Regions from separate parts of the Stenotrophomonas sp. GZD-301 genome, predicted to be linked through region 1. Evidence: predicted binding sites of a transcription regulator. Region 1 holds the regulator's gene; each other region holds the start of a gene.
What was found. The regulator FliA, encoded in region 1, starts transcription of late flagellar genes. The targets are predictions, from matches to a motif close to TAAAGTTTNNCNNNCNNNGGCCGATAA.

Region 1 (7,893 bases):
GCCCTGGGCTTCGCGCAGGTCGGGCATTTCAACGCCGTGGTCGATCGCGTTGCGCACCAGATGCACCAGCGGATCGGCCAGGGCCTCCACCAGGTTGCGGTCCAGTTCGGTCTCGGCGCCGACCAGTTCCAGGTCCACTTCCTTTTTCAGCGAGCGGGCAACGTCGCGGGCCACCTTGGGGAAGCGCGAGAACACCTTGCCCACCGGCTGCATGCGGGTGCGCATCACCGCCGACTGCAGGCGCGCGGTGGCGATGTCCAGGGTGGAGACGGCGCGGTCCAGCTCTTCATCATGCAGGCGCGCGCGCAGGGTCTTGAGGCGGTTGCGCGAGAGCACCAGTTCGCCGATCAGATTGACGATGGCATCCAGGCGCTTGGTGTCCACGCGCACGGTGTGCTCGGCCTCGGCGACCGGTTTGTTGGGCGCCGGTTTGGCGGCGGCCGGGGCCGGGGCACGCGGGGCCGGTGCGGCGACGGCGGCCACGGGCTGGGCGCCGGGGGCGGCGCCACCGTGCAGCTGGTCGAGCAGGGCTTCGAATTCGTCTTCGCCGATCAGGCCATCGGCGGCCTTGGCCGGCGCCACGGCGGTCGGTGCCGCGCCGCCATGCAGCTGGTCGAGCAGCGCCTCGAACTCGTCATCGGTGATCAGTGCACCCGCGGCCGCCGGGGCGGCCACCGGCGCCGGCGTGGCCGGTCCGTTGACGTCGAACTGGGCGATCAGCTCCGGCGGTGCGTAGCCCGGCTCGGTGCCGGCCGAGACCGAGTCCAGCATCGACTGCAGGTAGTCCAGCGACTGCTGGCCGGCGTCGAAGTGGTGTGCCTGCAGGGTGGCCTGGCCGGAACGGGCCATGCCGAGGGTCTCTTCGGCGGCGTGGCACAGCTCCACCATCGCCTGGATGCCGAGGAAGCCGGCACCGCCCTTGAGGGTGTGGAAGCCGCGGAACACGGCATTGAGCTGATCCGTATCCTGGGGCGACTGCTCCAGCGACACCAGCTGTTCGCCGAGGCGATCCAGGATCTCCTGGGCCTCGAGAATGAAATCGGCGGCAATGTCGTCCGGAACAGCACTCATCGTCTTACAACCCCAAATCGGAGAGCAGGTCGTCAGCGTCGACCTGGGATACCTGGTGGCGGTCAAGCCCGGTGACGGCCGGGCCGGCCAGTCCGGTGTCGCGCCTGCGCGCGTCGTCGTCCTGCGGCGGCAGGCCGAGCGCACCGAACCCTTCGTGCACGCGGCGCACGATGCCCACCACGCGGCGGATGATCTGCCCGGTCAGGTCCTGATAGCTCTGGGTCAGGGCGATCTCGGTGAGGTTGTGGCGGATCCGGTCCAGCTGCAGGTCCTGGTCGGGGCTGAGCCCGTTGGCGCGCAGCTGCTCGGTCAACGCACGGCATTCCTCGGCCAGGTCCAGGGTGCGGTGGGTGGCCTGTTCGGTCATCGCCACCACGTGGTCCAGGCGCGCGCAGGCGTCATCCAGTTCGCCGGCTTCGCTGGGCAGACTGGGCAGTTCGCCCAGTGCCTGGCCGAGCTCGCGGGCGAGCCGGTTCAGGCCGGCCATCATCGGCTGCGTGCGCAGCGCGGCCAGCGCGTCGATTTCCCGGCGCCAGCCCGCCTCGTCGCCGCCTTCCAGCGCGGCCAGGGCGTCCTGCAGGCGCTGCACCAGCGCCGATTTGTCGCTGAGGGTTTCCATCAGGCGCTCGCTGCCAGGCGTTCGAAGATCTTGCCGAGCTTCTCTTCCAGCGTCTGCGCGGTGAACGGCTTGATGATGTAGCCGTTCACGCCGGACTGGGCCGCTTCGATGATCTGCTCGCGCTTGGCTTCAGCGGTCACCATCAGCACCGGCAGGGTTTTCAGCTTGGCGTCGGCGCGGATCGCCTTGAGCAGGTCGATGCCGGTCATCACCGGCATGTTCCAGTCGGTGACCACGAAGTCGAACGGCTGGCTCTGCAACAACGCCAGCGCGGCATGCCCGTCCTCGGCTTCGGCCGTATTGGTGAAGCCCAGATCGCCCAGCAGGTTCTTGACGATACGACGCATGGTCGAAAAATCGTCGACGATCAGGATACGCATGTTCTTGTTCAAAGCACTTTCCTCGATTTCAAGGGTTCTCGAGGCCGGCGTCGGCCGCCTCGAAGATCTTCAGTCGGCCGCGCAGGCGCAATACCGCCTGGCCGTGGATCTGGCAGACCCGGGATTCACTCACCCCGAGCACCGCGCCGATTTCTTTCAGGTTCAATTCCTGTTCGTAGTACAGCGACAGCACCAGCTGTTCGCGCTCGGGGAGCAGGCCGATCGCATTGCCCAGCTCGCGGCCGAACTCGCCGCGCTCCAGGACCTGCTGCGGGGTCGGGCCGCCCTGGGCGACGGTGTCCAGCTCGCCCTGGTCTTCGATCCGCGATTCCAGGCTCAGCACCTGGCCGCGTGCGGCGTCTTCCATCAGCCGCAGGTATTCCGGCAGCGGCATGTCCATCGCGCTGGCCACTTCGGTGGCGCTGGCGGCACGGCCGGTGCTCTGCTCCAGGCGGCGGATGGTGGCGGCGGCGTCGCGGGCACGGCGGTGCACCGAGCGCGGCACCCAGTCGCCACGGCGGATCTCATCGATCATCGAACCGCGGATGCGGATCGACGCGTAGGTCTCGAAGGAGGCGCCCTGATCAGCGTCATAGCTGCGCGAGGCCTCGATCAGGCCCATCATGCCGGCCTGGATCAGGTCGTCCACTTCCACGCTCGCCGGCAGGCGCGCGGCCAGGTGGTGGGCGATGCGCCGGACCAGGTCCGAGTGCTGGGCGATGCACTCGTTGGCGGCGGTACGTTGGACCTCTTTGTATTGTGCGGCGCCTTTCATGCGGCCACCCCGCGTTGTTTGAGGATGCGTTCGAGGAAGAATTCGACGCCGCCGCGCGGCTCGGTCGGGGCCTGCCAGCGGGCGGTACGGCGGGCGATCTCGGTGATCGCCAGCGCCGACGGGCTGGACGGGTAGGCCTTGACCACCGGCTGCTGGCGTTGCACCGACAGGCGCAGCCAGTCGTCCTGGGGGACGCAGCCGAGGTAGTTGAGCGACACGTCGGCCAGGAACTTCTCGCAGACCCGGGTCAGCTTTTCGTACAGCACGCGGCCTTCGTTGGGGTCGCGCACCATGTTGGCCACGACCTGGATGCGGTCCACGCCACGCTCGCGCGAGAGCACCTTGATCAGCGCGTAGGCGTCGGTGATCGAGGCCGGCTCGTCACAGACCACCACCACGGTGTCCTGTGCGGCCTGGCAGAAGGTGAGCACGCCATCGGTGATGCCGGCGGCGGTGTCCACCACCATGATGTCCAGCTCGCGCTCCAGCTCGGAGAACACGTTGACCAGGCCCACGTGTTCGGCCGGCTGCAGTTCGGCCATGTGGCGGCGACCGGACGCGGCCGGCACCACCAGCACGCCGCCCGGGCCCTCCATGATCACTTCCTCCAGCGTGCAGCGCCCGGCGACGAGGTCGGCCAGGGTCACCTTCGGCTGCAGGCCGAGGATCACGTCGATGTTGGCCAGGCCGAGGTCGGCGTCCAGCAGCAGCGTGCGTTTGCCCATGTCGGCGAGCGCCACGGCCAGGTTGGCCGAAACGTTCGTCTTGCCCACGCCGCCCTTGCCGCCAGTGACGGCGATGGTGCGGACAGGGCCCAGCGGTTGGCTGCGGGTAGCCGACAACGGGAAGGTCTTGGTCAGCTTGGCGTACTCACGCGACGGCATGGTTGAACTCCGGGTTGCAGGGCATATCGGCCGCGCGGCGCAAATCTTCAAGGCGAAGTACAAGATTGGCTGCACTGGCGCGGTGCAGGTCCTCCGGAACGTCCTGGCCGTCGGTCACCCAGGTGATCGGCAGGCGGTGGTCGACCGCCACGGACAGGGCGGTGCCGAAGCGGCCGGTCTCGTCCAGCTTGCTCAGCACCACGCCCTGCGGGTTGGCGGCGCTGAAGCGGCGGACCACTTCGTCCATGTCGCCGAAGCTGGTGTTGGCCGGCAGCACCAGCAGGGTGCGGATGCGGTCGGCGGCCCGCAGCCACTGCAGCTGGGCCGCCAGGGCGCGGTCGCGCGGGCCCAGGCCGGCGGTGTCGATCAGGACCAGCTTGTAGTCCTGCAGGCGTTCCAGCAGCTGGCTCAGGTCGGTGCCGCTGTTGGCCTCGTGCACCGCGATGCCGAGCTGGCGGCCGAACCCGTACAGCTGCTCGCGGGCGCCGATGCGGCCGGTGTCGGTGGTGACCAGGGCCACGTCGCGGGCGGCGTGCTTCTCGGCGAAGCGCGAGGCCAGCTTGGCAATGGTGGTGGTCTTGCCGGCGCCGGTCGGGCCGACCAGGGCGATCACGCCACCGGCCTCGAGCGGATCGACCGGAGCGATCGGCAGCTTCTTGGACAGCAGGCCCAGCATCAGCCCGCGGCCACGGTGGGCTTCGGTATCCAGCGGAATCTGCAGGGCCACGTCGCGGCTGATGCCGGCGTCGAAGCCATACTCGTCCATCAGGTCCAGCGCGGCCGCACGGACCGGCGAGCCGCGCAGGCGCTCGTCGGTGAAGCGGTGCATTTCACGCTCGATCACATGGCGCATGCCGGCCACTTCGTGACGCAGCTGGCGGATTTCCTCGTCGTCGCGCGGGACCACGGTCAGTTCCGGTGCCGGGCGGGCAACCGCCTCGGCGGCGACGTCGGCAGCCGCGGCGACCGCGACCGGCAGTGCCGGCGGCTGCGCTGCCGGCACCGGGGCGAGGACGGCCGGGGCCGGCTCGGCCACGGCGGCGACCGGCAGCGGCGGCATCGTCACCGGGGCCTCGGCCGGCGGTGCATACATCTGGATGTGCGGCGCGTCGTCCATCGGCGGGTCGATCACGAAACGGGCGCGGTTGATCGGGGCGGCAAGCGCTGCGACCGGGGCGGCCGTCGATGCGGGCGCGGCGGCGGCAGCCTGCTCGACGTTGAACGGCGCGAAGATCTGCTCCGGCAGCGACGGTTCATTGACGGGGGCGGCAACGCTGGCACGCGACAGCGTGGCGGCAAAGCCGGCGCTGCCCGGCGGGGGCACGTTCTCGTTGGCGGTATCCAGCGTGCGGCCGGTGGCACCAACGGCGGCGCGTGCCAGCGCAGCTACGGCCGAGGTGGTGGCGGCCACCGGTTCCGGGGCGACGACCGGCGCCTTGCGGCGGGTGACGGCGGCGATCACTGCATCGGCGGCGCTGCGCGGGCGCGGCACCGGCGGCGGGGCGACGTCCTTGCGGGCGGCTTCCAGGGCGCGCTGCACGGCGCCTTCGTCGTAGTTGGCGGCGGCCACGATCTCCACGCCTTCCTCGATCCGGCGGTTGGACAGGATCACCGCGTCAGGACCGTGTTCCTTGCGCACCAGGTTCATGGCCGAGCGCATATCGGAGGCGACGAAGCGTTTGATTTTCATGCTGTGGTACCGGGACTGGGGCGGCGGGGTGGTGGAAGGGAAGCGCTGGTTGTCGGTGGTCTGCACGGTCCGGGTTTCCCTTTGTGTCCTGCTGCGGTGATGTCAAAAGTGGGGGTGTCTGTTTTCTGGCGCGTTGCCGTCGGGGTCCCGGCTCAACTGATCGTGCCGACCAGCTTCAACCGTTTGTCCTCGGGCACCTCGCTGTAGGCCAGTACCGACAGCGAGGGGACGCTGTGGCGTACCAGCCGTGCCAGCGCGGCACGTACCGGGCCGGGAACCAGCACAACCGCGGGCTCGTTCTTCGCTTCCTGCTTGCCGACACATTCGGCCAGGCTCTGGTGCAGTCGCTCGGCGAGTCCGGGTTCCAGCGCGGCGCCGTTGCCCTGCGTGGACTCCTGCAAGACGCGTTCCAGTTGCGGGTTGAGAGTGAACACCGGCAGCTCCGCCGACATTCCGGCGATCTCCTGCACGATGAAACGCCCCAGCGCGTTGCGCACGGCGGCCGTCAGTACCGACGGGTCCTGGCTGTTGGGGGCGTTCTCCACCAGCGCTTCGACGATCTTGCGCAGCTGGCGGATCGGAATGCGTTCGATCAGCAGGTTCTGCAGCACCCGCACCACCGCCGACAGCGGCAGCGACTTGGGCGTGAGGTCTTCCACCAGCTTGGGCGCGCTCTTGGCGAGGTTGGCCAGCAGCTGCTGCACTTCCTCGTGGCCGAGCAGTTCCGGGGCGTGCTCGCGGATCAGGTGCGACAGGTGCGTGGCCACCACGGTGGCGGGGTCGACCACGGTGTAGCCCATCGATTCGGCATGGGCGCGCTGATGCGGCTGGATCCAGGTGGCATCCAGGCCGAACGCGGGGTCCTTGCCGGCAATGCCCTCCAGAGCACCGAGCGCGCTGCCCGGGTCCAGCGCCAGTTCGCGGTCCGGATGGATCTCGGCCGTCGCCACGGGCACGCCGTGGATGAGCAGGCGGTAGCCGGTGGCCGGCAACTCCAGGTTGTCGCGGATGTGGACCGACGGAATCAGGAAGCCGATGTCATGGGTGAGCTTGCGGCGCACGCCCTTGATCCGCGCCATCAGCTCGCCGCCCTGGTTTTTGTCCACCAGCGGAATCAGCCGGTAGCCCACTTCCAGGCCAAGCGGATCGACCGGGCGCAGTTCGTCCCAGGTCAGCTCGGCGGTGGGCGAGGCGGCAGCGCCGGGCAGGCCCGGTGCATCGGGGCGGCCGGCGCTGGCGGTTTCAGCGGCGCGGGCGGCAGCGGTGCTCTTCTTCCAGAGTTTCCAGGCGATGAAGCCGAGGATGGCGGCCAGCGTCAAGAAGGCGACGTTGGGCATGCCCGGGACCAGGCCGACCACGCCGAGGATGGCCGCGGCGATGGTCAGCGCGCGATGCTGGCCGAACACCTGGCCCATCATGGCCTGGCTCATGTCCTGCGAACGCGAGGCGCGGGTGACCAGCATGGCCACGGCCGAGGACACCAGCAGCGCCGGCAGCTGCGCCACCAGACCGTCGCCGATGGACAGCAGGGTGTAGGTGGCCGCGGCCTCGCCGAACGGCATGCCGTGCTGGAGCACGCCCACCGCCAGGCCGCCGAGCATGTTGATGAACAGGATCAGGATGCCGGCGATGGCATCGCCGCGGATGAACTTGCTGGCACCGTCCATCGCGCCGTAGAAGTCGGCTTCTTCACGGACTTCCTCGCGACGGGCCTTGGCCTCCTCACGCGTCAGCAAACCGGCGTTGAGGTCGGCGTCGATGGCCATCTGCTTGCCGGGCATGGCGTCGAGGATAAAGCGCGCGGTCACTTCCGAGACGCGCCCGGCGCCCTTGGTGATCACCACGAAGTTGATGATGGTCAGGATCGCGAACACCACGATGCCCACGGCGTAATTGCCGCCGATCACGAACTCGCCGAACGCGGCGATCACCTTGCCGGCCGCTTCGTGGCCGTTCTGGCCGTTGAGCAGGATCACGCGGGTGGAGGCCACGTTCAGCGCCAGGCGCAGCATGGTGGTGATCAGCAGCACGATCGGGAAGATGGTGAAGTCCAGCGGCCGCTTCACGTAGACCACCGCCAGCAGCACCATCAGCGAGATGGCGATGTTGAAGGTGAACAGGGCGTCCAGGACCGGCGGGGCCAGCGGCACCACCACCATCGCCAGCAACGCCAGCACGATCAGCGGGGCACCAAGCCCGTGGCGGATCATATCCAGCGCCTTGCGCACGTTCATTCCTGCAGGCTGGGCGCTCACGGGCGGGCTCCGTTGGTGAATTCTTCAATGTCGATGCGCGGCGAGGCCGGCATCGGGCCGGAACGCCAGCTGCGCAGCTGGTAGACGTAGGACAGGACCTGGGCGACGGCCGAATACAGTCTCACGGGGATTTCCTTGCCGAGTTGGCCTTCCCGATACAAGGCGCGTGCCAAAGGCGGCGCGGAGACGATGGCGACCTTGTTGCCGTCGGCCACTTCG
Region 2 (7,893 bases), on a different contig from region 1:
TCGGCCGATCCGTCCAAGCTGGCGTCCTATGCCAACGCCTGCGGCGTGGCGGCGGCGTACTGCCTGGCCGCGCCCGGTACCGTGGTGTACGTGGACCCGCAGAACACCGGCGGCACGCCCAGCTATCTGTGGGGCTCGGGCACGTCCTATGCGGCACCGCTGGTGTCCGGCGCCGCCGCGCTGGTGTGGGAGAAATATCCGTACTTCACCAACGACCTGGTGCGCCAGACGCTGCTGGGCACCGCCACCGATCTGGGTGCGCCCGGCGTGGACAGCACCTTCGGCTACGGCCTGCTCAACGTCGCCAAGGCGGTCAACGGTCCGGCGCGTTTCGACTGGGGCAACAGCGTGGTCGATGTCAACGTCATGGGCCTGAATTCGGTCTGGAGCAACGACATCAGCGGCAGCGGCGGGCTGGTCAAGCGCGGCACCGGGTCACTCGGCCTGTCCGGCACCAGCACCTACACCGGCGACACGCGCATCGAACGCGGCACGCTGGCATTGCGCGATGGTGCATCGATCACCTCCAACGTGGGCATCGTCGCGCAGGCCGATGGCGCCGAGCGCGCGGTGCTGCAGTTCATGGGCAGCAGCGCCAGGGTCAAGGGCAACGTGGACAACGCCGGCAGCGTGCTGCTGCGCGAGGCGGGCACCAGCGCCACCATCGAGGGCAACTACGTGCAGCGTGCCGGCGGGCAGTACATGACCCAGCTGGGCGCCGCGCCGCTGAACGTGACCGGCACGGTCGAGCTGCAGGGAGGCGCGCTGTACCTGGTGGGTGCGGTGAGCGGTTACGTCCCGCAGGACGGACGCCGCCAGGAGCTGATCAAGGCGGGCCAGTCGCTGACCGGTGCGTTCGACAGCCTTCGCAAGGACGCCAGCATCACTCTGCTGGAAAGCCGCTTCGGTTATGACGCGCGCACCGCATGGCTGGACATCGACCGGGTCAACGTGAGTGCGGTGGCTGCAACGGCGGGCCTGGGCGCCGTCGCGCAGGGCGCCGCCGCACGGGTGGAATCGGCGTTCGAAGTGCTCGACGGCGGCGGGCCGGCTGCAAGCGGCTTCGCCGCTGCGGCGGGCCAGCTGCAGCAGGTGCAGGGCGCCGACGCGCTGTCGGCGAGCCTGGACAGCCTGTCCGGCAAAGCGCACGGACTGGCGGCGGCGATGACCTTCGACACCCTCGACATGCAGCGTCGCGCGCTGTCCTCGCGCTTCGATGCGGTGACGGCCGCGCCACGTCTGCGTGGCGCCTGGCACAGCACGCTGGGCGAGGCCGGCCAGGGGAGTTTCGCGGCCAGCGGTGTCCAGACCCAGGGCTGGATGATGGGCCAGGACACGGCGCTGGGCGGCCACGGCGTGCTGGGCTTCGCCTTCGGTGAGACCCGCAGCGCCAGCACCCGCGACTGGGGCAATGACAGCGGTCGTGACCGCCAGTCGCAGGCGCAGCTGTATGCGGGCTGGCACCAGGGGCGCGCCTATGCGCTGGGTCAGGTGGGCGCCGGCCAGTTCACCCGCGAGATCGATCGCCAGCTGCTGCTGGGCGCCGGTCAGTACGGGGTCAACGCGCGCTACGGTGGCAGCTTCAGCACCGCCAGCATGGAATCGGGCTACCGCTTCGGCGGCGACGCATTGTCGTTCACGCCCTACCTGGGCGCCGAGTACGCACGGGTGGACAGCGACCGCTTCAGCGAGAACGGCGGCGCCGGTTTCGGGTTGCGCACACAGGGCGGCACTGCCAGCCGCAGCCAGGCGCTGGCCGGCCTGCGTGCGCAGACGCGCTGGGGCGACTGGTCGCTGCGCGGCTACGCCGAATGGCAGCAGCACCTGGCCAGCCACGGGCTCGACATGCAGGCCAGCTTCGTCGGTGTGGATGCCTGGGCGCCGCTGGCCGGCCTGCAGCCGGTCCGGTCCGGAGGCCTGTTCGGGGTCTCGGTGGAGTCGTGGCTCAGCCGCAACACGCGCGTGTCATTCGGTTACGACCAGCGCTTTGGTCCGCGCGGCGACCTGCACCAGGTGGCCCTGCGCTACGCCACCGCGTTCTGACCACGCCGGGCAGCAATGCAGAAGGGCGCGATCGTCGATCGCGCCCTTCTGTTTTTCCGGCAGGACCGCGCCGTCAGTTGCGGCGCAGGGTGCCCAGTCGCGGCGTGCTGCGGCCGAGCGGCATCTTCAGCTTGCCGATCGACTGGATGCGCGATTCGGCGATCTGGTCGGCGGCGCGCTGCGGGGCGATGCCCTCGCGCTCGGACAACGCGAAGATGCGGCCGAGGTTGTGGTAGATGCTGCGGATCAGGCGCATGGCGCGTTCGCGGTTGTAGCCGTCGATCTCCAGCGACACGTTCATCACGCCGCCGGCGTTGACCGCATAGTCGGGCGCATACAGGATGCCGCGCGCATGCAGCTCATCGCCGATCTCCAGGCTGGAGAGCTGGTTGTTGGCGGTGCCGCACACGATCTTCGTGCGCAGGCGGGGCAGCGTCTGCGGATTGATCGCGCCTTCCAGCGCGCAGGGCGCGAACACGTCGGCGTTGACGTCGTAGATGTCGTCGGGCTTGACCGCCTCGGCACCGTATTCGGTGACCGCGCGCTCCACCCGGCTGCTGTCCAGGTCGGTCACGAACAGCTTGGCACCGCGGTCGCGCAGCAGCTTGACCAGTTCCATGCCGATATGGCCCAGGCCCTGCACGGCGATGCTGGCCTTGCCGACTTCCTCATGGCCCAGCTTGTGCTGCATGGCGGCCATCAGCGCCTGCAGCGCGCCGTAGGCAGTGAACGGTGCCGGATCGCCGGAACCACCGTGGACCTGGTGCACGCCGGTGACGTACTCGCTCTCCAGGTAGATGTTCTCCATGTCATTGACATCGGTGCCCACGTCCTCGGCGGTGATGTAGCGCCCGCCCAGCGAATCGACGTAGCGGCCGAACGCGCGGAACAGCACTTCGCTCTTGTCCACCTTCGGGTCGCCGATGATCACCGCCTTGCCGCCGCCCACGTTCAACCCGGCCAGTGCGTTCTTGTAGGTCATCGTGCGGCTCAGCCGCAGCGCATCGGCCAACGCCTCGTCGGTGCTGGCATACGGCCGCATGCGCACCCCGCCCAGGGCCGGGCCCAGGGTGGTGTTGTGGATGGCGATGATCGCCCTCAGACCCGCGTCGCGGTTGTGGCAGAACACCACTTGTTCGTGATCGGTGGTTTCGAGGGTTTCAAATAACATGGTGGCTCCGATGGTGCGAACGGTGGCGAACAGCGGCGAACGGACCAGCAAATGTTGGGTTGTAAAACAAAAAAAGCGACGTCGTCGGTTCGAGTGGACGGGTCGCGCGGCGCCATTCTAGTGCATTCCGCCGGAGGGCGGTGTCAGCCGCCGCCGGGGCGGGCGCCGTTAAAGTTGGTGAAGGTGCGGCCGATGCCGTGGCTACGGTGTGCAGTATCGGCAATGTCAGGATGGATGACGTGGGCGCAGTGGCGACAAGGCAGGTGCGGGACCGCGTTTCCGGGAGACCCCGGTGCTGACCTCGGCGCCGATGCTGGGTGCGTGGGGCGTGGGCGGCATGGCCGCCGTGCTGGCGCTGGTGGCCTGGCGCAGGCGCCAGAGACCCCTGCCGCGGGGGCGGGCCGAGACACGGCCGCCGCGGGCAGACGTGCGCGTGGCGCCCTCGCTGGCGGCTCCCCCGGGCGACCCTGCGGCGGTGCTGCAGGCCGGCCTGTATGCCTTGGCGCTGGTGCCGCGCGGAGGCGACCCGGCAGGTGACACCACGCCCACGCCGGCCCTGCGCGCGGCAGTGGACGCGGCGTTGTCGGCCCGCGACTGGTCCGCCCGCCACCTGCCACGGCGGCCGCAGCTGCTGCCGCAGCTGATCCAGACCGTCAACGACCAGGAGACATCGGCGCGGGCAATGGCGGCGATCATCGGCCAGGACCCGGTGCTCACCGGGAACCTGCTGCGTATCGCCAACAGCCCGGTCTACCGGTTGCAGACCCGGCCGGTGGACAGCCTGCAGCGGGCGGTGACCCTGGTGGGTACCGAGGGTATCCGCCAGATCATCAGTGCGGTGCTGGTCCAGCCGGTGATGAACCTGCAGTGCGCCGCCTTCCCGCAGTTCGATGCGGTGATCTGGGAGCACGCGCTGCTGGCGTCGCGCGCGGCCGCCGACCACGCGCGCACGGTCAGCCATGAAGATGCCTTCGCGGCACAGTGGCTGGGGCTCACCCAGGGGCTGGGCGCGGCGCTGGTGATGCGCCATCTGCTCGATGCCTGCGCCGAACACGGTGTCGCGGTGCCGCCACGGGCGCTTGCCGCCGACCTGCTGGATGACTGGACCCTGCCGGTGGCCAGCCGCATCGCCGCCGCCTGGGAGTTGCCGCCCCCGGTGCATGCCGCGCTGGAGCGGGCCGGTGCCGGCGCGCCGGACGGCCTGCTGACCAGCCTGGGATTCGCCCGCGCCGCTGCGGCGGCCAGCCTGCTGTGCCGGCATGGGCGCATGGGCCAGGCGCAGGCGCTGGCATTGCTGGAGCACCTGCAGAGCACGCCGGCGCACGCGCTGCAGTGGATCTGGCGGCGTGTGCACGGGCGCGCCGTGGAAACCCTGGACGCCGACGAGCTGCCCGCCGGTGACGGCGATGCAGGCATGGAGGCCGACGCAGACGCGACGCCGCGCTGAGCGCGGCTACAACTGCGATTCCAGCGGCAGCCAGCTGATCGCGCGCGCACTGGCGCGCAGCCACACGCTGGTGTCCGGTTCGCGGTAGAGCCAGTGCGGTGGCTGTGCGGCGCGGTCGAGCCAGCGCACCTGGCCGTGCGCGTCCAGCGCCACCCAGTAGCTCTGCGCGGGACTGGCCAGGCGCAGGTACTCGGCGCGCAGTTGCGCCGCCAGCACGGGGTCATCGAACAGCACGCCCATTTCGGTGTTGAGGTAGGCCGAGCGCGGGTCGAGGTTGAACGAGCCAACGAAGCCGCGCCGGTCGTCGATCATGAAGGCCTTGGTGTGCAGGCTGGCACCGCTGCTGCCGAACAGGCCGCCGCTGTCGGCATGCCCGCGCGATTTCAGCTCGTACAGGTGCACGCCGCTGCGCAGCAACGGGGCGCGGTAGTGCATGTAGCCGCTGTGCACGGCGGCGACGTCGTTGGCGGCCAGCGAGTTGGTCACCACCCCGACGGTCGCGCCACGTGCCACCAGCGCGCCCAGCCCCTGCGTGCCGTCTTCACCCGGCACGAAGTACGGGGAGATCAGCAGGGCCTTGTGGCGGGTGCCCGCCAGTTCGGCCGAGAGCCGCGCGACCAGCCAGTCGCTGCGGTCGTCGCGGCGGTGTTTCATCGGCGGGTCGGAGACGATCTCCACCTGGCGGGTCCAGTGCAGGTCGACGGCATCACGGTAGTACGACTGCGCCTGCTGCGAACGCGCCACGCGCGCCAGGTAGGGTTTGGCGCCGTCCAGCCCCGCTTCGTGCTCGGACTGGCGCACCAGCAGGCGCAGCTGGGCCGGGGTGTAGAACGCCAGGGCCGCGATGGGGACGGCGGTTTCGCTGTTCCAGTAGTCGTCGAAGATGCTGTTGGCCTGGTCCACCGCGTGGCCGGCGACGAGCAGGTCCAGGTCGCGGAAATTGACGTCGGTGCGTGCGCTGAAATATTCCTCGCCGATGTTGCGGCCGCCGACGATGGCCACGCGGCCATCGGCGATCCAGGATTTGTTGTGCATGCGATGGTTGACGCTGAACACGCGTTGCACCATTTCCACCAGCCGCCACAGGCCGTTGCGGTTGCGGAACGGGTTGTACAGGCGGATCTCGATGTTGGGATGCTGGTCCAGCGCCATCATCAGCGCGTCCTTGTCCTGCGCGTTCATGTCGTCGAGCAGGATGCGCACGCGCACGCCGCGCTCGGCGGCCTGGTACAGCTCACGTGCCATCAGGTGGCCGATGAGATCGTTCTGCCAGATGTAGTACTGCAGGTCCAGACTGCGCCCGGCATGCTGGGTGATCACCGCGCGCGCGGCGTAGGCATCCAGTCCGTCGGCGAGGAAGGCCACGCCGGATTCGCCGGGGTGCTCGGCCTGCAGACGCGACAGTTCGCGGTCGATGGCGGTCTGGCTGGGCAGGACCGGCAGCACCTGCGACGGGGTGCCAAGCGCCTTGGGCGTGAGGTGGTCGGCCAGCAGCAGGCCACTGAGCACCAGCAGGACCAGGATCGCCACGAAGATGCCCAGCCAGCGCAGGAGCCGGCGCCAGAACGGCGGTTTGTCGGTCATGCCACGATCCTAAGCGGCCCTGCCGTGCAGCGCGAGTGCAGGGCGGGCCGGGACCGGTCGATCAGAAGCGCTCGTCGGGGGCGAGGTAGCGCCACTGGCCGGGAACGAGCTTGCCCATCGCCACGCGCCCGATGCGCAGGCGGCGGACGCTCACGACCTCCAGGCCGACCTGGCGGCACATGTCGCGCAGCTGGCCGGGGTGCACCGGCTTGATGGCGAAGCGCAGGCGGGTTTCGTTCTGCCAGCTGACCTTGCACGGCGGCAGCGGCCAGTTGCGGAAGCTGAGGCCGTGCGCCAGGCGCTTCATGCCGTAGGGCACCAGTTCGCCCGTGACTTCCACCAGGTATTCCTGCTCAAGCGTGGCGCCGCGGTCCTTGAGGTGGGAGACGACCCGGCCGTCCTGGCTGACCACGACCAGGCCGCTGTCCTCGTCCGCCAGCGGCATGACCAGCTGCAGGGCGTGGAAATGGCGCTGCAGGAGGGTGACGCCGGTGGCGTCGAGTTCACTGCGGGTGTCCGGGGTAACCAGGGCGCACAACGCGTCGGCCGGCATGCCGGCGGGCTTGTGCAGCAGCATGCTCACCGTTTCGGCGCGGGTGGCTTCGGCGTTGTCACGCAGGACGATGACCTCGTCGGTGACCATCGCCTGCGGCTGTTCGACGACGGTGCCGTTCACGGTGACCCAGCCCCCCTCGATGTAGCGCTGGGCGTCGCCGCGTGAGCAGCCGATCAGCTGGGTCAGGCGTTTGTCGAGTCGGATCGGGTCGGTCATCGGGCAGGCAACGAAAAGCGGGAAGCGGGCGGGGAGTGTACTGGGTGGGGGCGGGTGGGCGTCAGCCGGTGGCGCCGTCCAGGTGGGTAAGGTACAGCCGCAGGTCGAATTCCAGCTGGTGGTAATCCGCTTCCATGTGCGTGCATAGCTGGTAGAAGGCCTTGTTGTGGTCCGATTCCTTCAGGTGCGCCAATTCGTGCACCACGATCATCTTCAGGAAGGGCGCCGGGGCGTCGCGGAACACCGTGGCGATGCGGATCTCGCGGCTGGCCTTGAGCCGGCTGCCCTGGACGCGCGAGACGGTGGTATGGGTGCCCAGGGCGTGTTTGAGCACCTGCAGACGGCTGTCGTAGATGACTTTGGACAGCGGGGCGGACTGGCGCAGGTAGCGGTCTTTCAGGTCCTGGGTGTAGTCGTACAGCTGGCGGTCGTTGCGCACGGTATGCAGGTCGGCATAGCGGCGCTGCAGCCAGGGCCCCAGGCGGTCGCCCGCGATCAGCTCGCGCACCTGCTGCTGCAGGGCGTCGGGGTAGCCGGCAAGGTACTTCAGGGCGGTCACGGGGAGCGGTTGGGGTGGGGCGGGCAGACCAGTATGATGGCCCCCGGAATCCCGTAAAAACAGATGCAAGGCGTATGGCGAAGGCGAATCCCCTGCAGGAGCAGCTGCTCAAGGCCGGGCTGGTCAAGAAGTCCCAGGTCTCACAGGCCGCGCGTGAACAGGTCAAGGCCCGTCACGGCAAGGCCCCGGTTGCGCCCAGCGAAAGCCAGCGCGAGGCCGAACGGGCGCGCGCGGAGAAGGCTGAACGCGACCGCAAGCTGGAGGCCGAGCGCAAGGAAAAGGCGCGCGGCCAGGAGCTGCAGGCGCAGGTGCGGCAG
Region 3 (7,893 bases), on a different contig from region 1:
CGGCCGGGTCCAGGCCGGAGACGCGGTCGATGGCATAGACGCCCCGGCTGGCGGTGGCCAGCACCTGGGTGTCCACGTCGGTGGCCAGGATGCGCACCGGCGGCTTGAGCGTGCCGAAGGTCTCGCAGGCGGTGATCGCCATCGAGTAGGGCTCCTCGCCGGTGGAGGCCGCGCACGACCACAACTGCAGCGTGCCGTGGCCGCCGCGCGCGCGCAGTTCCTCGGTGAGCTTCTCGAAGTGATGCGGCTCGCGGAAGAACGCGGTCAGGTTGGTGGTCAGCGCATTGGTGAAGGCCTGCCATTCATCGCCGCCGTGGGCTTCGAGCTGGTCCAGGTAGTCCTGGAAGCTGCGCATGCCGAGGGCGCGCAGGCGGCGCGACAGCCGGCCATAGACCATGTCGCGCTTGGCCGGTGCCAGCGAGATGCCGACACGCTGGTAGATCAGGTCGCAGATGCGGCGGAAGTCGCGGTCGGCAAACTCGAATTCGCGACCGGCCTGCGAGGTGGCAACAACGGGGGGAGGGGTGGACACGGCTCAGAACTCCTGCCAGTGGCCGTCGTCGCTGGGCAGCGCGGCGCGTGGCGCACGCGGTGCCGGCGTGGCGGCTGGGCGTGCGGCGGCGTGGCGTGCGGCGGCGTGGTGTGCGGTGCGGGCCGGCGCGCTGCGCACCGGCTGCGGCGCGGCGCTGCTGATCCGCGCGGTCACCGCGCTGACCGCCGCCGCCACCTGGTTGTCGAGGCGGAAGATCGCCACGGCATCGGCCAGCTGCGTGGCCTGCTCCTCCATCGCACGCGCGGCGGCGGTGGCTTCCTCCACCAGCGCGGCGTTCTGCTGGGTGGTTTCGTCCATCTGCACCACGGTCTGGTTGACCTGCTCGATGCCGGCCGACTGTTCCTGCGAGGCGGCCGAGATCTCGGCCATGATGTCGGTCACGCGCTGCACCGAGGCGACGATCTCGCCCATTGTGGCGCCGGCCTGGTGGACCAACTGCGAGCCCTCGGCGACCTTGCCGACCGACGCGTCGATCAGCCCCTTGATCTCCTTGGCGGCGCTGGCCGAGCGCTGCGCCAGGGTGCGCACTTCGCTGGCGACCACGGCGAAACCGCGGCCCTGTTCGCCGGCACGCGCCGCTTCCACCGCCGCGTTGAGCGCCAGGATGTTGGTCTGGAACGCGATGCCGTCGATCACCGAGATGATATCGGCAATCTTCCGGGACGAGGCTTCGATCGCGGTCATGGTGGTGACCACGTGGCCGACCACGTCGCCGCCCTGCGAGGCCACGGTGTGTGCGCCGATGGCGAGCTGGTTGGCCTGGCGGGCGTGTTCGGCGTTCTGGCGCACGGTGGAGGTCAGTTCCTCCATCGAGGCGGCGGTTTCTTCCAGGTTGGCCGCCTGCTGCTCGGTGCGGCGCGACAGGTCGCTGTTGCCGGTGGCGATTTCGCCGGCCGCCTGGTTGATGCTGCTGGCCGACTCCTGGATCTGGCCGACGATGCGGGTCAATTGCGTGACGGTGGCGTTGGCGTCGTCGCGCATGGTGGCGAACACGCCTTCGAAGTGGCCCTGCATGCGTGCGGTGAGGTCGCCCTCGGCGATGGCCGACAGCAGCGCGGACAGCTTGCCCAGATTCTCGTCGCTGACCTGCATCATCGCGTTGAGGTTGGCGATCATCAGGCGGAAATCGTGATCGAAGCGCGCGCTGTCGCCGCGCTGGCTGAAGTCGCCGGCCGCTGCGGCCGTACCCAGCCGTTTGATCTCGGCATTGATGCTGCCCAGGTTCTGCTTGACCGTGTCCACGGTGGCGGTGATGGCGGCCTTCTCGCCAGGATAGCGTGCGATGTCGGCGCGCAGGTCGCCGACGGCGTATGCCTTGACCACCTCCAGCACCGCGTCCATCGTCTGCACGTGGGCGCCGACCAGGGTATTGGTCTCATGCACCATCAACCCGTACTCACCGGGGAAGGCGCTCTCGTCGATGCGGTAGCTGACCTCGCCGGCGTCATGGCGGCGGGCCATGTCGCGCTGGGCGGTGATGACCCCGTGCAGCTGGCTCTGCATGCGCGACATCGCCTCGAGCAGGCGCCCGGGTTCGTCGTGGGCCTGCTCGCCGATGCGGCTGTCCAGCTTGCCGCGCGCGATGCTCTCGGCAACGGTGGTGGCCTGGCGCAGGGGCAGGGTGATGCGGTTGCCGATCAGCCAGCTCAGGGCCAGCACGATCAGCACCAGCGCGCCGCCGGCGGCGGTCATGATGGCGGTGAACACCAGCGCCTGCTGCTGCACGTCTTCCATGTACACGCCGCTGCTGATGACCCACTGCCACGGGGCGTACATCCCGGCATAGGAGGACTTGTCGAACAGCCCTTCTTCACCGGCCTTGGCCCACTTGTAGGAGACCACGCCGCCGCCGAGGCGGGCCATGCCGACCATGTCGTAGAACAGGCGCACGCCGTCCTCCGAACGGAAGTCCTTCATGTCCTTGCCGATCAGGTCCTTGCGGAACGGATGCATCAGCACGCGGTACTGCGTGTCGTAGACGCTGTAGTAGTAGGCGTCGTTGTCGGCGCGCATGCGGTCCAGTGCCATCAGCGCCGCGTCCTTGGCCGCCGCTTCGCTCAGCTCGCCGGTTTCGGCCAGGTGGTGGTAGTGGTCCAGGATGCCGTAGGTCAGTTCGACCTGGATCTTCAGGCTGTCCTTGCGGGTATCGGTCAGGTCCAGGTACTGCATGCGTGCGGCGATCACCGCCAGGGCGATGACGCCCACGGCGATCAGCGCCGTCAGCAGGTTGAGCTTGCGACGGACGGACAGGTTGGAGAAGTACTGGTTCCAGCGGCTGATCAGGGTCATGGGCATGGCATCGTTGGTCGACGAACGTGTCGCGGCAATGCAGTTATCGGCCGCGAACGGCTGCGGTTGAGGCGCGCTGGCTGAGCGTATTCAGGTTGCAGGCGGATTGCGCGGGGCCGCAACGAAAAAGGCTCCGGTGCGTGGGCACCGGAGCCTGTCGTGTGTCTGCCGTGCAGGCGCCTGGGGCGCTTAGAACTCCTGCCAGTCGCCGTCGGCCAGCTCGGTGGCGACCGGGCGGTTCGGCGCGCGACGGACCGGTGCCGGGGCGGGGGCCGAACGGGCCGGGCGCGGTGCGGCAGCGACCGGTGCGGCGACCGGTGCCGGTGTCGGCGCCAGATCGTGCTCGTCCAGCTTGAAGATCGACACGGCATCGCTGAGGTGGCCGGCCTGTTCTTCCATCGCACGCGCGGCGGCGGTGGCTTCTTCCACCAGCGCGGCGTTCTGCTGGGTGGTTTCGTCCATCTGCACCACGGTCTGGTTGACCTGCTCGATGCCGGCCGACTGCTCCTGCGAGGCGGCCGAGATCTCGGCCATGATGTCGGTCACGCGCTGCACCGAGGCGACGATCTCGCCCATCGTGGCGCCGGCCTTGTGCACGAGCGCCGAACCATCGTTGACCTTGCCGACCGAGTCGTCGATCAGGCCCTTGATCTCCTTGGCCGCGCCGGCCGAGCGCTGGGCCAGGGTGCGCACTTCGCTGGCGACCACGGCGAAACCGCGGCCCTGCTCACCGGCACGCGCCGCTTCCACGGCGGCATTCAGCGCCAGGATGTTGGTCTGGAAGGCGATGCCGTCGATGACCGAGATGATCTCGGCGATCTTCTTGGACGAGGTCTGGATCGCGCTCATGGTGGTCACCACCTGGCCGACCACGTCACCGCCCTGCGAGGCAACGGTATGCGCGCCAATGGCGAGCTGGTTGGCCTGGCGGGCATGCTCGGCGTTCTGGCGCACGGTGGAGGTCAGTTCCTCCATCGAGGCAGCGGTTTCTTCCAGGTTGGCGGCCTGCTGCTCGGTACGGCGCGACAGGTCGCTGTTGCCGGTGGCGATTTCGCTGGCGGCCGAGCTGATGGCCTGGCTGGAATGCTTGATGCGGGTGACGATTTCGCTGAGCTGCTCGGCGGTGGCGTTCGCATCGTCGCGCATGCGGGCAAACACGCCGTGGAAGTCGCCGTGCATGCGCACGCTCAGGTCGCCCTGCGACAGCGCGGCGAGCAGGCCGGAGACCTGGTCGATGCTGCTGGCGTTGGCTTCGAGCAGGCCGTTGATCTGCTGGGCCAGCTGCAGGAAGAAGCCTTCCTTGCCGGCATCGTCGATGCGGCCGGACAGGTCGCCGGCGGCGGCCTGGGCGATGACGCGGGCCACTTCGGCTTCGACGGCCGCTTCCGGGGTACGGTCACGCCATTCGACGACGTGGCCGACGGTTTCGCCCTGCTCGTTGGCGATGGAGGACACCACCTGCGCGAACTGCGCGTCGCCGAACTGCATCGGACGGCGGCTGACGCCGTGCTGCTTGAGCTGGCTCAGGGTGCGCTGGTCCATCTCGTTGCCGTGTTCGAGCACGGTCACCGGCTTGCCGATCAGCGAGGCGGTGGCGTCGAAGTCCGGCAGATCCTTGCGGATCTCGTCCTGGTACTGGGTCAGCGTGTGCTGCAGGGCGCGGTTGCTGTAGACGATGTTGAGGCTGTCGTCGGTCAGGTACACGCCGGTGGAGCTGTAGTCCAGCGCGGTGCGGATGCGCAGGTTTTCGCGGGCGATCGCCTGGTCGGTCTCGGTGCGCTCGCGCAGGTCGCGCTGCATGCGCTGCATGGCCTGCAGCAGGTCGCCGACTTCGTCCTTGCGGGTGACATCGATGTGGCCGTCGAGCTTGCCGCCGGCAACGTCGTTGGCCACCGAGACGGCACCGCGGACACTGCCCACCAGCGAGCGGGCGAACAGCCACACCAGCACCAGGCCCAGCGCCGCGCCGCCGAGGAGGGCGATCACGGTCAGGGTGGCGGAGGCGGCGTAGGTGGCTTCGGCTTCGTCGCGCGAGGCGCGGGCGAGGCGGTTGTCCTCGGCAATCAGCGCTTCGAGCGCGGCCGAGGCCTTGAGATGCGAGGTGCGGGTTTCACCGACGAAGGTGTCGACCGCGTCGTCCGGCAGGTCCAGTTCGAGCATCTCGGTGACCGAGTCGTAGGACGCCAGGGCGGCGGTCCAGTCCTTGGCGAAGGTGTCGAACAGCTTCTTCTGCTGCGGATTGTCGATCAGGGCGGGGTACTTCTTGATCGAGGCGTCGATCCTGCCGCGCAGGTCGGCGGCGCGGGTCTTGGCCTCGGCCTTGACGTCGTCGCTGGCGCGGATCAGGCCCTGGTAGGCGGAGTTGCGATATTCACCGACCATGCCACGGATTTCGCCGGCCATGCGGATGCTTTCCATCCGGTGCCCAGCCAGTTCGGTGGTGACGTTGTTGAGCGAATACAAGCCACGATAGGCCACGATGCCCTGGAGCAGCATCACCAGCAGGATGACACCGAAGGTGAGCATCAGCTTGGGCATCAGTTTGAGGTTGTTGATCCACGGCATGGGCGGTGCAGTCTCCGGTGGCAAACGCGTCCGGGCGACTTGCCCGGTTGCAGCGACCACGCCGGCCAGTGCCGGCGTGGCATGGCGTACAGCGAATTACTTGATGTTGGCGAGCTTCAGGCCGGCCGGCGAGCTGACTTCGATTTCAGCGCGCGAGGCATCGCGGGCGATCTTGCCGATCACGCACACGGTCTTGCCTTCCAGGGTTTCCAGCGGGAAGCTGAACTTGCCGCGGTTGGCGCCGGCGATGCGGGCCGAGAAGGTGTGGCGCGGGAAGGCGCCGCCCATGTACAGGAAGGTCGGCTGGCCTTCGGAGCCTTCGGCGTAACGCGCCTTCTCAACCTTGCCGCACACCATGCCGTCCTTGCCGACCGAACGCGGGGCCATTTCCGGCGGAATCATTTCGGCCGACTGGGCGAAGGCGGACGAGGCGGTGGTGGCGAGCACGGCAGCAGAAAACAGCGCAAACAGGGACTTCATCGGATGGTTCTCCGGAGGATGTGGACAAATTGGCCCGGCCTTGGGGTGTCCAGCACAGCCGGGTCCTGATTCCAGCTATCGGCCACGCGCGCGGGAACTGAAGGGCCAAATTCGACCTTCGTCGCAGTGCGCGGCGGCCGCGGGCCTGTCATCAGGCGGCGACGTCGTCGAGGGTGGCCGTCTGGCCCATGTCGGCGCTGTCCAGCAGGGTCTCGATGTCGAGCAGGATCAGCATGCGGTCGTCCTGGGTGCCGATGCCGGAGATGAAGCGGGTGTCCACGGCGGCGCCGAACTCGGGCGTCGGGCGGATCTGCTCGGCGCTGAGAGGGATGACGTCGGAGACGCTGTCCACAACGATGCCGACGACGCGGTCTTCGACGTTGAGCACGATCATCACGGTGAAGGCGTCATAGCGCGCATTTTCCAGGCGCAGCTTGAGGCGCAGGTCGATGACCGGGACGATGGTGCCGCGCAGGTTGATCACGCCCTTGATGTAGTCCGGGGCATCCGGCACGCGGGTGACCGAGTCGTAGCCGCGGATTTCCTGCACCTTGAGGATGTCCACGCCGTAGTGCTCGGCGCCGAGGGTGAAGCTGAGGTACTCGCCACCGGAGCTGGCGGCGCTGCTGTTCTTGTCGTTCATGGAGGCAATCCTGGGTCGGGCGTGGCGGTCGAAAAACCGGGCGTCACGCTGGATATCGGCCTGGGACGGAGCGACTTTAGGCGGGGCTGGGGCGGGCTCCGTTCAGCTTTCGCCGTTCTTGCGTGCCTTGCGCTGGCGGTCGATGCGGAAGATGTAGCGCTGGATCGCGCTGTCCGCGCCGCGCGGAAGCGCGTCGAAGCGCAGGCCGACGCGTTTCATCTCCACGCCGTTGGGCAGCTTCTGCGCACGCATGTTGCAGGCCACCAGCGACAGGGTGATCGGGCTGCTGTCGGGCAGTTCCAGCCGGCAGCCGTCGTAACGCTTCTGCAGGCCGAAGACCGGGCAGTCCTCGGCCACCGTGACCGCCAGGCCGCCGCCGCTGATGTCCACCACGCGCAGCGTCAGGGCCTCGCTGCGGTCGTCGTCGATCGGCAGGATCAGCTTGGGCGAGTCGGTGATCGGCGTTTCCAGCCGGTACAGCTCGCGCCGCTGCAGGTGCACCAGCTCGGTCGGGAACGCGGCGCGGAAGCCGACATGCCCCTCGTTGTGGATGCGCACCAGGCCATCCAGCCGGAAGCGGACCATCACCCGTTCGAGCTGGCCGAAGCACAGCAGGTGGTCGGCCGCTTCGGCGGCGCGGTTGGAGGTTTCCGAGGGGCTGCCGTCGAGCAGCAGTTCGTCCTCGTCCTCGTCCAGTTCCAGCACCGCCGTGGGGAACGACTGGTCGCGGCCGTCGATGTGCGCATTGATCAGCGAACGCTGGTCGATGAGCGCCTGCAGCAGCTGGCGGATCTGCCGGGGGTTGCGGACCAGGTACTTGTCATCCGTGCCCGGATCGGGCGCGGCATGGGTTCCGTCGTGTGCGAGAAGGCTGCCTTCGGACATGGAATCTGCTGGGTTGGGCGAATGCCGGCATCACGCGATCCCGGGGCGTAGTCCGTTTATCGGCATCAGATCACATTTATGTAGGGCGAATCTCGGTAGGGCCGGTCCGAAACGACGACACCCCGCCGGGGCGGGGTGTCGGATCAAACGGTGTGCCTGGGGCGGCGCGGCATCAGAACTCCTGCCACTCCGTGTCATTGGCCAGTGCCGGCTCGCGGGCCGGCGCGCGGCGCGGCGGTGCGGCGACCGGGCGCGGACGTGCTGCGGGGGCCGGGCGTGCCGGTGCGGCCGCCATCACCGGGCGTGCGGCTGGCGCGGCGGCCGCCTGGCCGTCGAGCTTGAACAGCGCCACGGCATCGGTCAGATGGCCGGCCTGTTCTTCCATCGCACGCGCGGCGGCGGTGGCTTCTTCCACCAGCGCGGCATTCTGCTGGGTGGTTTCGTCCATCTGCACCACGGTCTGGTTGACCTGCTCGAT
Region 4 (7,893 bases), on a different contig from region 1:
CTGGCGATCAGCGCGCTGGAAGCCTGGCTGCGCGGCAAGGGCTACCCGGTGCCGATCGTAGTGCCGCTGATGATGATCGGCGGTGCGTTCCTGTGCTTTGAAGGCGTGGAGAAGCTGGCGCACCGCTTCCTGCATTCCAGGGAAGAAGATGAACAGAAGAAGGCCGAGCGGGTGAAGGCGCTGGCCGATGAAAAGGTGGACATGGTTGCGTGGGAGAACGACAAGGTGAAGGGCGCGATCCGTACCGACTTCATTCTCTCGGCCGAGATCATCGTGCTGTCGCTGGGTGTGGTTTCCGCGGCGCCGTTCCTCAACCAGGTCACCGCGCTGGTGATCATCGCGCTGGCCATGACCGTGTTCGTTTACGGCCTGGTCGCCGGCATCGTGAAGCTGGACGACCTCGGGCTGTACCTGTCGCGCAAGGGTGCGGCGCTGGCCGCGTTCGGTCGTGGCCTGCTGGTGGCCGCGCCGTGGCTGATGAAGTTCCTCTCGGTCGCCGGCACCGCTGCGATGTTCCTGGTCGGTGGCGGCATCCTGGTGCACAACGTGCCGGCGCTGCACCACCTGGTGCTGTCGCTCGGTGGCGAGGGCAGGTGGGGCTGGCTGGTCAACGCGCTGGGCAACATGGTGGTCGGCGTGATCGCCGGTGCGATCGTGCTGGCCGCCGTCACCGCCATCCAGAAGCTGCGCGGCAAGCACGCCGCGCATTGACCCCGCAGCGCCGGGTGCCACCCGGCTGCTGTTCGCGCGCATGTTGCAGCCGGGTAGAACCCGGCGCTACGACCAGTCGCGCAGCCCGTCCAGCTCGGCGCGTGCCTGCGCCAACCGGCGTCCGGACAGTGCGTCGATCGCGCGCTGCAGGCGCGGCGACTGCGGATCGCGCGTGAACCAGCGCCGCGCCAGCGCCAGCAGCGCCACCATCAGCGCCGTGCCGGCCACCAGCGACACCAGCAGCCAGCGGGCCGCAAACACCGACAGGTCCACGCCCCAGGCCTGCCAGGCCAGCAGTACCGGCACCGCCAGCCACAACCAGCACCACGGCAGCCCGAGCAGCAGCTCGCCGATGGCGGTGTGCATGCGCAGCGACGCCAGTACGCGCGACTGCTCCACCACGGGCTGGTCGGGCTGCAGTTGCCGGCGCAGGTGCAGCCGCGCGGCGCTGGCGATGATCACCGCCACGCTGTAGGCATGCAGCGCCAGCGCGCTGACCATCACCGCCAGCGGCGGCTGCTGCCACCAGACGCTGCCGCAGTAGATCGCCAACGCCAGCCAGAACAGCAGCTGCATGACCTGCACTGCCCCGAAGGCCGACAGCTGGCGTTGCGCGGCGTGCTGCCGGTGGCGGCGCCAGGCATCCATCGCGGCGGGGCCCTCGTTGCCGTCGGCGCCGGCGTACTGCTGCCAGAGGTGCTGGAGTGGGTCGTTGTGCATGGCGGTGCCCTCAGGGAGTGGGGTCGAAGCGCGCCCGCAGCTGCTGGCGCAGGCGGTGCAGACGGGTGGAGACATTGGCGCTGCTGATACCCAGGATCTCGGCGATCTGGCGGTGGTCGTGGTCGTCCAGGTGCAGCAGCATCAGCGCCCGGTCCAGGGCCGGCAGCTCGCGGATCGCGGCCTCCAGCTGCCGCAGCGTATGCCGGTGTTCGGCCGGCGCACCGTCGTCGGCGGCCAATGCCGCCTCGTCCAGTACCGCGTGGTGGCGCTGGCGCAGCTGCTGGCGGCGCAACTGCGAAATGGCCACGTTCAACGCGACCCGGTACAGCCAGGTGGAGAAGCGGGCACGCGCCGGATCGAAGCCGTCGAAGGCGTCCCAGGCCTGCACGCTGATCTCCTGGATCAGGTCCAGCCGGTCCTCCTGGTGGGCGCAGTAGCCCCGGGCGATCTTCAGCACGATGCCGCGGTGCTGGGCCAGCAACGCGGCGAAGTGGGCGCGGGGATCGGCAGGGGCAGTGGCAGTCATGTCCATACCCGGATGATTCGCAGGGACGCGGCCGATATCACACGGCGTGCTCAGCGCGGGGGATCGGCCGCCTGCACGCGGTTCTTGCCCACCCGCTTGGCCGCATACAGGGCCGCATCGGCCCGGCGCAGCAGCGTGTCGGCGTCTTCGCCCGGGTGCCACTGCGCGATGCCGGCACTGAAGTGCACCGGCACCCGCTGCTGGTCCAGCGGCAGCGGGCGCTGGGCCAACGAGCGCTGCAGGCGCAGCAGCGTGGACATGCTGTCCGCGCCCGGGGTTTCCGGCAGCAGCAGCACGAACTCATCGCCGCCCAGGCGCGCGATCGCATCGCTGCTGCGCAGGTGTAGCTGGCAGACCGCGACCAGGTGGCGCAGGACCGCATCGCCGCCGGCATGGCCGTGCGCATCGTTGGTCTGGTGGAAGTCGTCCAGGTCGATCAGCGCCACCGCCAGCGGGTGGCCGTGGCGAGCGGCCCGGGCCAGCTCGCGCTCCATCAGTTCGTCGAAGCCACGGCGGTTGAGCGCGCCGGTCAACGGATCGGTGCGGACCAGCCCGGAGACATCGCGCAGTTCCTGCTCCAGCTCGGCGATGCGCGCTTCGGCCTGTTCGACTTCGCGGCGTGCGTTGCCGAGGTGGTCGCGGGCCTGCAGGGCCTGCTCCTGCACCCGGCCGGTGTCCTGCAGCACGTCCTGCAGCAGCTGGTTGAGGTCGGCGATGCTGCGTGCTTCCTTCAATGCCAAGGCATAGCTGCTGATCCGGTCGTGGTATTCGCCGGTACTGACGGCCATCCCGTCCAGGCGCTCGATGAAGCCTCCCATCAGGTCCTTCATCGCCACCTTGGAGTCGCTGATGCTCTGCTTGAGCAGCCCCTGCTTGTAGATCACCTCGCGCAGGTTGGCGCGCGCCTGTTCCACCGAGTCGCGGTCCAGCGGGCCGCTGATCAGGGCCCGCACGGCGTGCACCTGGCCGTGCAGCCAGCTGCTGTCGTCGAGCAGCTCGCCGATGTTGTCCAGCAGCAGGTCGAACAGGCTCAGCAGCAGCTCCTGCTGCTCCTGCCAGCCATCGCTGCGCACGCCGATCTGGTGGGTGAGCTCGCGCAGGCGCTGCTCGATCGGCTGCAGCGGCTGGCCGGGGTGCCAATGGCGCAGGTCGCCGGCGATGCGCGCCGGTTCGTCCTTCAGCTCGGGCATGTTCTGCAGCAGGCTGGCCACCGTGACCCCGAGCGTATGCCGCAGCAGCTCGCGCATGCGCAGGCTGTCGGGCTGCCCGTCCGGGCTTTCCTGCTCGATGGTGCGGATGTACTTGTCGATCAGCTGGCGCATCGCGCGGCCGTAGCTGACCCAGTCGGCGCTGCGCTGCGCCGACTGCAGGCGCAGGCCCATGTCGCCCAGCTCACCGGGCAGGGTGGACATGCCGTGGGCGAACGCGGCCAGCAGCGGCTCGGGCTGCTCGGCCCCGGCGAACAGGCGCTGCAGCATCGCGCTGCTGCCGCCCTTGGGACCGGCGGCAGCGGGAACGGCCTGCTCGATCACGCGCGTGTCGACCTGGCGCCGCGACAGCAGCCGGCCCACGGCGGTACCTGGGCTGGGGGGAGCGTCGTGCGGGTCCGTCATGCGCAGGTCCTTGGCGGGTTTCCGGCAGGTGGGCCGGGCGGGTGGGAGGTTGGAACAGTATCGGCGCCGGGCCCGCCGGCTTGAACGCACGGGCCGGGCACGGCCGGTATGCCACGATGGTAGGCAATCGGAAAGCAGGAGGGTGCGATGAAGGTGATGCTGGTAGGAGCGACCGGGCTGGTCGGCGGGCAGGTCCTGCAGCAGCTGCTGGACGACGCGCGCTGCGACGCGGTGGTGGCGCCGACGCGGCGGTTACTCAACGTGACCGACCCGGTGCTGCACAACCCGGTGGTCGATTTCGAGCGGCTGCCCGTCGACGCGGACTGGTGGGCGGTGGACGCGGTGATCTGCGCGCTGGGCAGCACCATCAGGCAGGCCGGCAGCCGGGAGGCATTCGCGCGCGTCGACCACGACTACCCGCTGCAGGTGGCCACCCTGGCGCAGGCGCATGGCGCGCATGCCTTTGTGCTGAATTCCGCGATGGGCGCCGACCCGGGCTCGCGGTTCTTCTACAACCGGGTCAAAGGTCGCCTGGAGCAGGACCTGCGCGGCCTGGGCTATCCGTCGCTGACGCTGGTGCGGCCTGGGCTGATCGGGGGTGAACGTGCCGAGCGGAGGCCGGGCGAACACCTGGCCAGCATCGTGCTCGGCGCGCTGGGCCCGGTTCTGCCGCGTGCCTGGCAGATCAACCCGGCACAGACCATCGCCGGGGAGATGCTGGAGGCGGCGCTGGCGCCGCGCCCGGGTGTGCACATCATCGACTCGGCGCAGTTGGCCCCGCGCCGGTAGCGCCGAACCCAACGAGGTAGCACCGAACCCAATGAGGTAGAGCCGACCGTTGGTCGGCTGCCCAGTATCCGGAGGAGCCGGCCAGCGGCCGGCACCACCTGGCTCGCAAACAACAACGGCCACCTTGCGGTAGCCGTTGTCGTATCCGTCATTGCCCGCCGACCAACGGTCGGCAGCTACCCATCCACGTGGATCAGCTGGCCAGCGCCAGATCATCCAGCATCGCGCGCAGGAAGCGGGCGGCTTCGCCGCCGGTGGCCGCGCGGTGGTCGAAGGTCACCGACAGCGGAATCACCTTGTGCGCTTCCACGCCGCCCATCACCGGGGTCATCTGGTGGCGGGCACGGCCGGCACCGACGATGGCCACGCACGGCGGCACCACGACCGGGGTCGCGTAGCGGCCGGCGAACATGCCGAAGTTGGACAGCGAGATGGTGTAGCCACTCAGTTCGGAGGCGGCGATCGCGCGCGATTCCACCTGCTCGCGCAGGCGGTTGACGCCTTCGCGGATACCACGTGCATCAAGCACGTCGGCATTGCGCAGCGCCGGCACGAACAGGCCGTCGTCGGTGTCCACCGCGATGCCCACATCCACATGCGCGTGCAGCGTGCGGGTCAGCGCGTCGCCGTCGAACCAGGCATTGAGCGCCGGCACCTTCTGGCAGCCAACCACGATCGCACGCACCAGGCGCGCGGTGACGTCGTTGCCCGGCACCCAGGCATGGATGTCGGCGTCGTCGTTCAATGTGGTCGGGACGACCTTGCTGTGCGCGTCGGCCATCACCCGCGCCATGTTGCGGCGCACGCCCTTGAGCTGTTCCGGCTGGCCCTTGGCAACCACGCCCGGCGGCTGGGTGCGCATCGGCTTGCCTGCCGCGGACAGCGGGGCACGGGTCTCGCTCTGGCGGGCCACCGGTGCAGCGGCGGCGACCGGTGCAGCGGCGACCGGCGCCGGTGCGGCACCGACCTTGGCGCTGCCATCGGCAGCGGCCTGCTTGACGTCGGCCATCGTCACCGCGCCATCGGCGCCGGTGGCGCGCACGCGGCTGAGGTCCACGCCCAGCTTGCGGGCGGTGGCACGCACGGCCGGAACAGCCTTGACCCCACCGACCGCGAGTGCCTGTTCGGCATGCACGGCGTTGGAGCTCTGCATTGCACCGACCACGGTGCCGGCGTCATCACGCTCGGCGGCGGGCTTGGCTTCCTCGGCCGCCGCTGCAGCCGGGATCGGCGGCGGGGTCGGCGCGGCAGCAGGTGCGGCATGCCCGTGGCTGTGGCCGGTGTCCTGGCCATCGGCGCGCTGCGGCAGGGTCGGGTCCAGCTGGAACTGCGCCAGCACGCTGCCGGTGGGGATGATGTCGCCCGCGCCGCCGGCCAGCTTCAGCACCGTGCCGGAGAACGGCGAGGGCACTTCGACCACGGCCTTGGCGGTCTCCATCGAGACCAGCGGCTCGTCCAGCCTGATCACGTCGCCTTCCTTGACGAACCACTCGACGATGGTGGCGTCGGGCAGGCCTTCGCCGAGGTCGGGCAGGTGGAAATTCTTGTTCTCACTCATGTGCAGTTCTCTTCCAGCAGTTCGAGATCGCGGGCCGGCAGCCAGCCCGTCGCGCCGTTCGCGCGTTCGGACCACCACCAGCCGCCGTGTTCGTGATGCAGTTTGACCAGTTCACCGCTGTCCACATCCAGTTCGCGGGCGTCGTAGTCGCGCAGGGCCTCTGCGCGACCATCGTCCAACCGCTGCAACCACGCCACCGGGGCCCACCCGGCACGCCCGTCATCGGTGCGTACCCAGGCGAACGCCGGCCATTCCTCGTCGCGAACGCCCAGTTCGACGATCTGGCCGGCGCGGAACCGGAGCGGGTTGGGATACTGGCTGCGGTACGGGCCTAGCAGGCGGGCCCGCATGTCAGCCCGCCGCAACGGCGCGTTTGGCCGCGCTCACGATCCGGTCCACGCTGGGCAGGTACTTCATTTCCAGGCGGAACAGCGGAATGTGGGTGTCGTAACCGGTGACGCGCTCGACCGGTGCCAGCAGGTCGTACAGCGATTCCTCGGCCAGGCGCGCGGCGATTTCCGCACCGAAGCCCGCGGTCTTCGGCGCTTCCTGCACGATCACGCAGCGGCCGGTCTTGGCCACCGACTCGGCGATGGTGGCGAAGTCGAGCGGACGCAGCGTGGCCACGTCGATCACTTCGGCACTGATGCCTTCGCCGGCCAGCTTGTCGGCCGCTTCCAGCGCTTCCTTGACCTGTGCGCCCCAGGTGACCAGGGTGACGTCGGTACCGTCGCGCAGCACGAAGCACACGTCCAGCGGCAGGGCTTCGCCGTCATCGACGACAACTTCCTTGTACTGGCGGTAGATGCGCTTGGGCTCCATGTAGATCACCGGATCCGGTTCGCGGATCGCGGCCAGCAGCAGGCCGTAGGCGCGCTGCGGCGACGACGGCAGCACCACGCGCAGGCCCGGCACGTTGGTGAAGATCGCTTCGTTGGCTTCGCTGTGGTGTTCCGGCGCGCGGATGCCGCCGCCCCACGGCACGCGCAGCACCATCGGGCAGTGCAGGCGGCCACGGGTGCGGTAACGCAGGCGTGCGGCGTGGCAGACGATATGGTCGACCATCGGGTACATGAAGCCGTCGAACTGCGCTTCGGCAACCGGCTTCATGCCCTGCGCGGCCAGGCCGATGGTCAGGCCGGCGATGGTGGTCTCGTCCAGCGGGGTGTCCAGGATGCGGTCGGCGCCGAAGCGCTGCTGCAGGCCGGCGGTGGCGCGGAACACGCCGCCGTTGACGCCCACGTCCTCGCCCAGCACCAGCACCGACTTGTCGTGTTCCAGCTCCCAGGCCAGCGCCTGGGTGATGGCTTCGATGAGGGTGATCGGGGTGGTGGTCATGTTCGGTTCTCCGCGCGCGATGGCGGCGCTGTCGGCGGCATTGGTCTGCGCGCTGGAGGCGCTGTTGTGCTTGATCTCATCCATGACGCTGCTCCAGGGCGATCGCCTGTGCGCGCTGGGCCAGCAGGTCCTGCGGCGGATCGGCATAGAGGAAGTCGAACATCGCTTCGACCGGCTGCACCGGGGTGTTGAGGTACAGATTCACTTCCTCGTCCACGCGCTTGCCGCACTCGACGGTCCAGGCAGCTTCCTCTTCCTCGCTCCACACACCGGCGTTGATCAGGTACTTGCGCAGGCGCAGCATCGGCTCGCGCTGCCAGGCATCCTTCACCTCGGCGTCGTCGCGGTAGCGGCGCGCGTCATCGGCGGTGGTGTGGTCGGACAGGCGGTAGGTCATCAATTCCAGCACGGTGCCGCCATCGCCGGCCAGCGCGCGCTCGCGCGCCTGCAGCATGGCGGCCATCACCGCGATCAGGTCGTTGCCGTCCACCTGCAGGCAGTGCAGGCCACCGGCCAGGCCCTTCTGCGCCAGCGTTTCGGCACCGGTCTGGGCCGAACGCGGGACCGAGATGGCCCAGCCGTTGTTGACGATGCACAGGATCAGCGGCAGCTTGTAGGCGCCGGCCGAATTCAGTGCC

Region 2: a site for FliA is predicted at 3,384-3,410, ahead of ACO6VK_RS04070 (HDOD domain-containing protein). Genes of this name have one in related genera too.
Region 3: a site for FliA is predicted at 2,886-2,912, ahead of ACO6VK_RS09205 (methyl-accepting chemotaxis protein). Genes of this name have one in related genera too.
Region 4: a site for FliA is predicted at 3,628-3,654, ahead of ACO6VK_RS04725 (GGDEF domain-containing protein). Genes of this name have one in related genera too.

The regions. Positions count from the first base shown of each region.
Region 1 is NZ_JBMOWY010000050.1:88,988-96,880, reverse strand. It holds gene ACO6VK_RS13975 (chemotaxis protein CheA) at 1-1,071, opposite strand, end outside; gene ACO6VK_RS13970 (protein phosphatase CheZ) at 1,076-1,690, opposite strand; gene cheY (chemotaxis response regulator CheY) at 1,690-2,082, opposite strand; gene ACO6VK_RS13960 (RNA polymerase sigma factor FliA) at 2,099-2,845, opposite strand; gene ACO6VK_RS13955 (MinD/ParA family ATP-binding protein) at 2,842-3,729, opposite strand; gene ACO6VK_RS13950 (AAA family ATPase) at 3,716-5,419, opposite strand; gene flhA (flagellar biosynthesis protein FlhA) at 5,572-7,653, opposite strand; gene flhB (flagellar biosynthesis protein FlhB) at 7,671-7,893, opposite strand, start outside.
Region 2 is NZ_JBMOWY010000014.1:27,238-35,130, forward strand. It holds gene ACO6VK_RS04060 (S8 family serine peptidase) at 1-2,043, shown strand, start outside; gene ACO6VK_RS04065 (Glu/Leu/Phe/Val dehydrogenase dimerization domain-containing protein) at 2,117-3,214, opposite strand; gene ACO6VK_RS04070 (HDOD domain-containing protein) at 3,552-4,661, shown strand; gene ACO6VK_RS04075 (phospholipase D family protein) at 4,668-6,245, opposite strand; gene ACO6VK_RS04080 (rRNA pseudouridine synthase) at 6,307-7,017, opposite strand; gene ACO6VK_RS04085 (YgjP-like metallopeptidase domain-containing protein) at 7,079-7,576, opposite strand; gene ACO6VK_RS04090 (DUF2058 domain-containing protein) at 7,651-7,893, shown strand, end outside.
Region 3 is NZ_JBMOWY010000032.1:156,167-164,059, forward strand. It holds gene ACO6VK_RS09200 (CheR family methyltransferase) at 1-532, opposite strand, end outside; gene ACO6VK_RS09205 (methyl-accepting chemotaxis protein) at 536-2,842, opposite strand; gene ACO6VK_RS09210 (methyl-accepting chemotaxis protein) at 3,032-5,407, opposite strand; gene ACO6VK_RS09215 (hypothetical protein) at 5,504-5,887, opposite strand; gene ACO6VK_RS09220 (chemotaxis protein CheW) at 6,039-6,530, opposite strand; gene ACO6VK_RS09225 (flagellar brake protein) at 6,633-7,415, opposite strand; gene ACO6VK_RS09230 (methyl-accepting chemotaxis protein) at 7,588-7,893, opposite strand, start outside.
Region 4 is NZ_JBMOWY010000017.1:71,497-79,389, forward strand. It holds gene ACO6VK_RS04710 (DUF808 domain-containing protein) at 1-711, shown strand, start outside; gene ACO6VK_RS04715 (hypothetical protein) at 778-1,431, opposite strand; gene ACO6VK_RS04720 (sigma-70 family RNA polymerase sigma factor) at 1,442-1,957, opposite strand; gene ACO6VK_RS04725 (GGDEF domain-containing protein) at 2,008-3,570, opposite strand; gene ACO6VK_RS04730 (NAD-dependent dehydratase) at 3,718-4,359, shown strand; gene ACO6VK_RS04735 (dihydrolipoamide acetyltransferase family protein) at 4,553-5,917, opposite strand; gene ACO6VK_RS04740 (SH3 domain-containing protein) at 5,914-6,267, opposite strand; gene ACO6VK_RS04745 (alpha-ketoacid dehydrogenase subunit beta) at 6,269-7,339, opposite strand; gene pdhA (pyruvate dehydrogenase (acetyl-transferring) E1 component subunit alpha) at 7,332-7,893, opposite strand, start outside.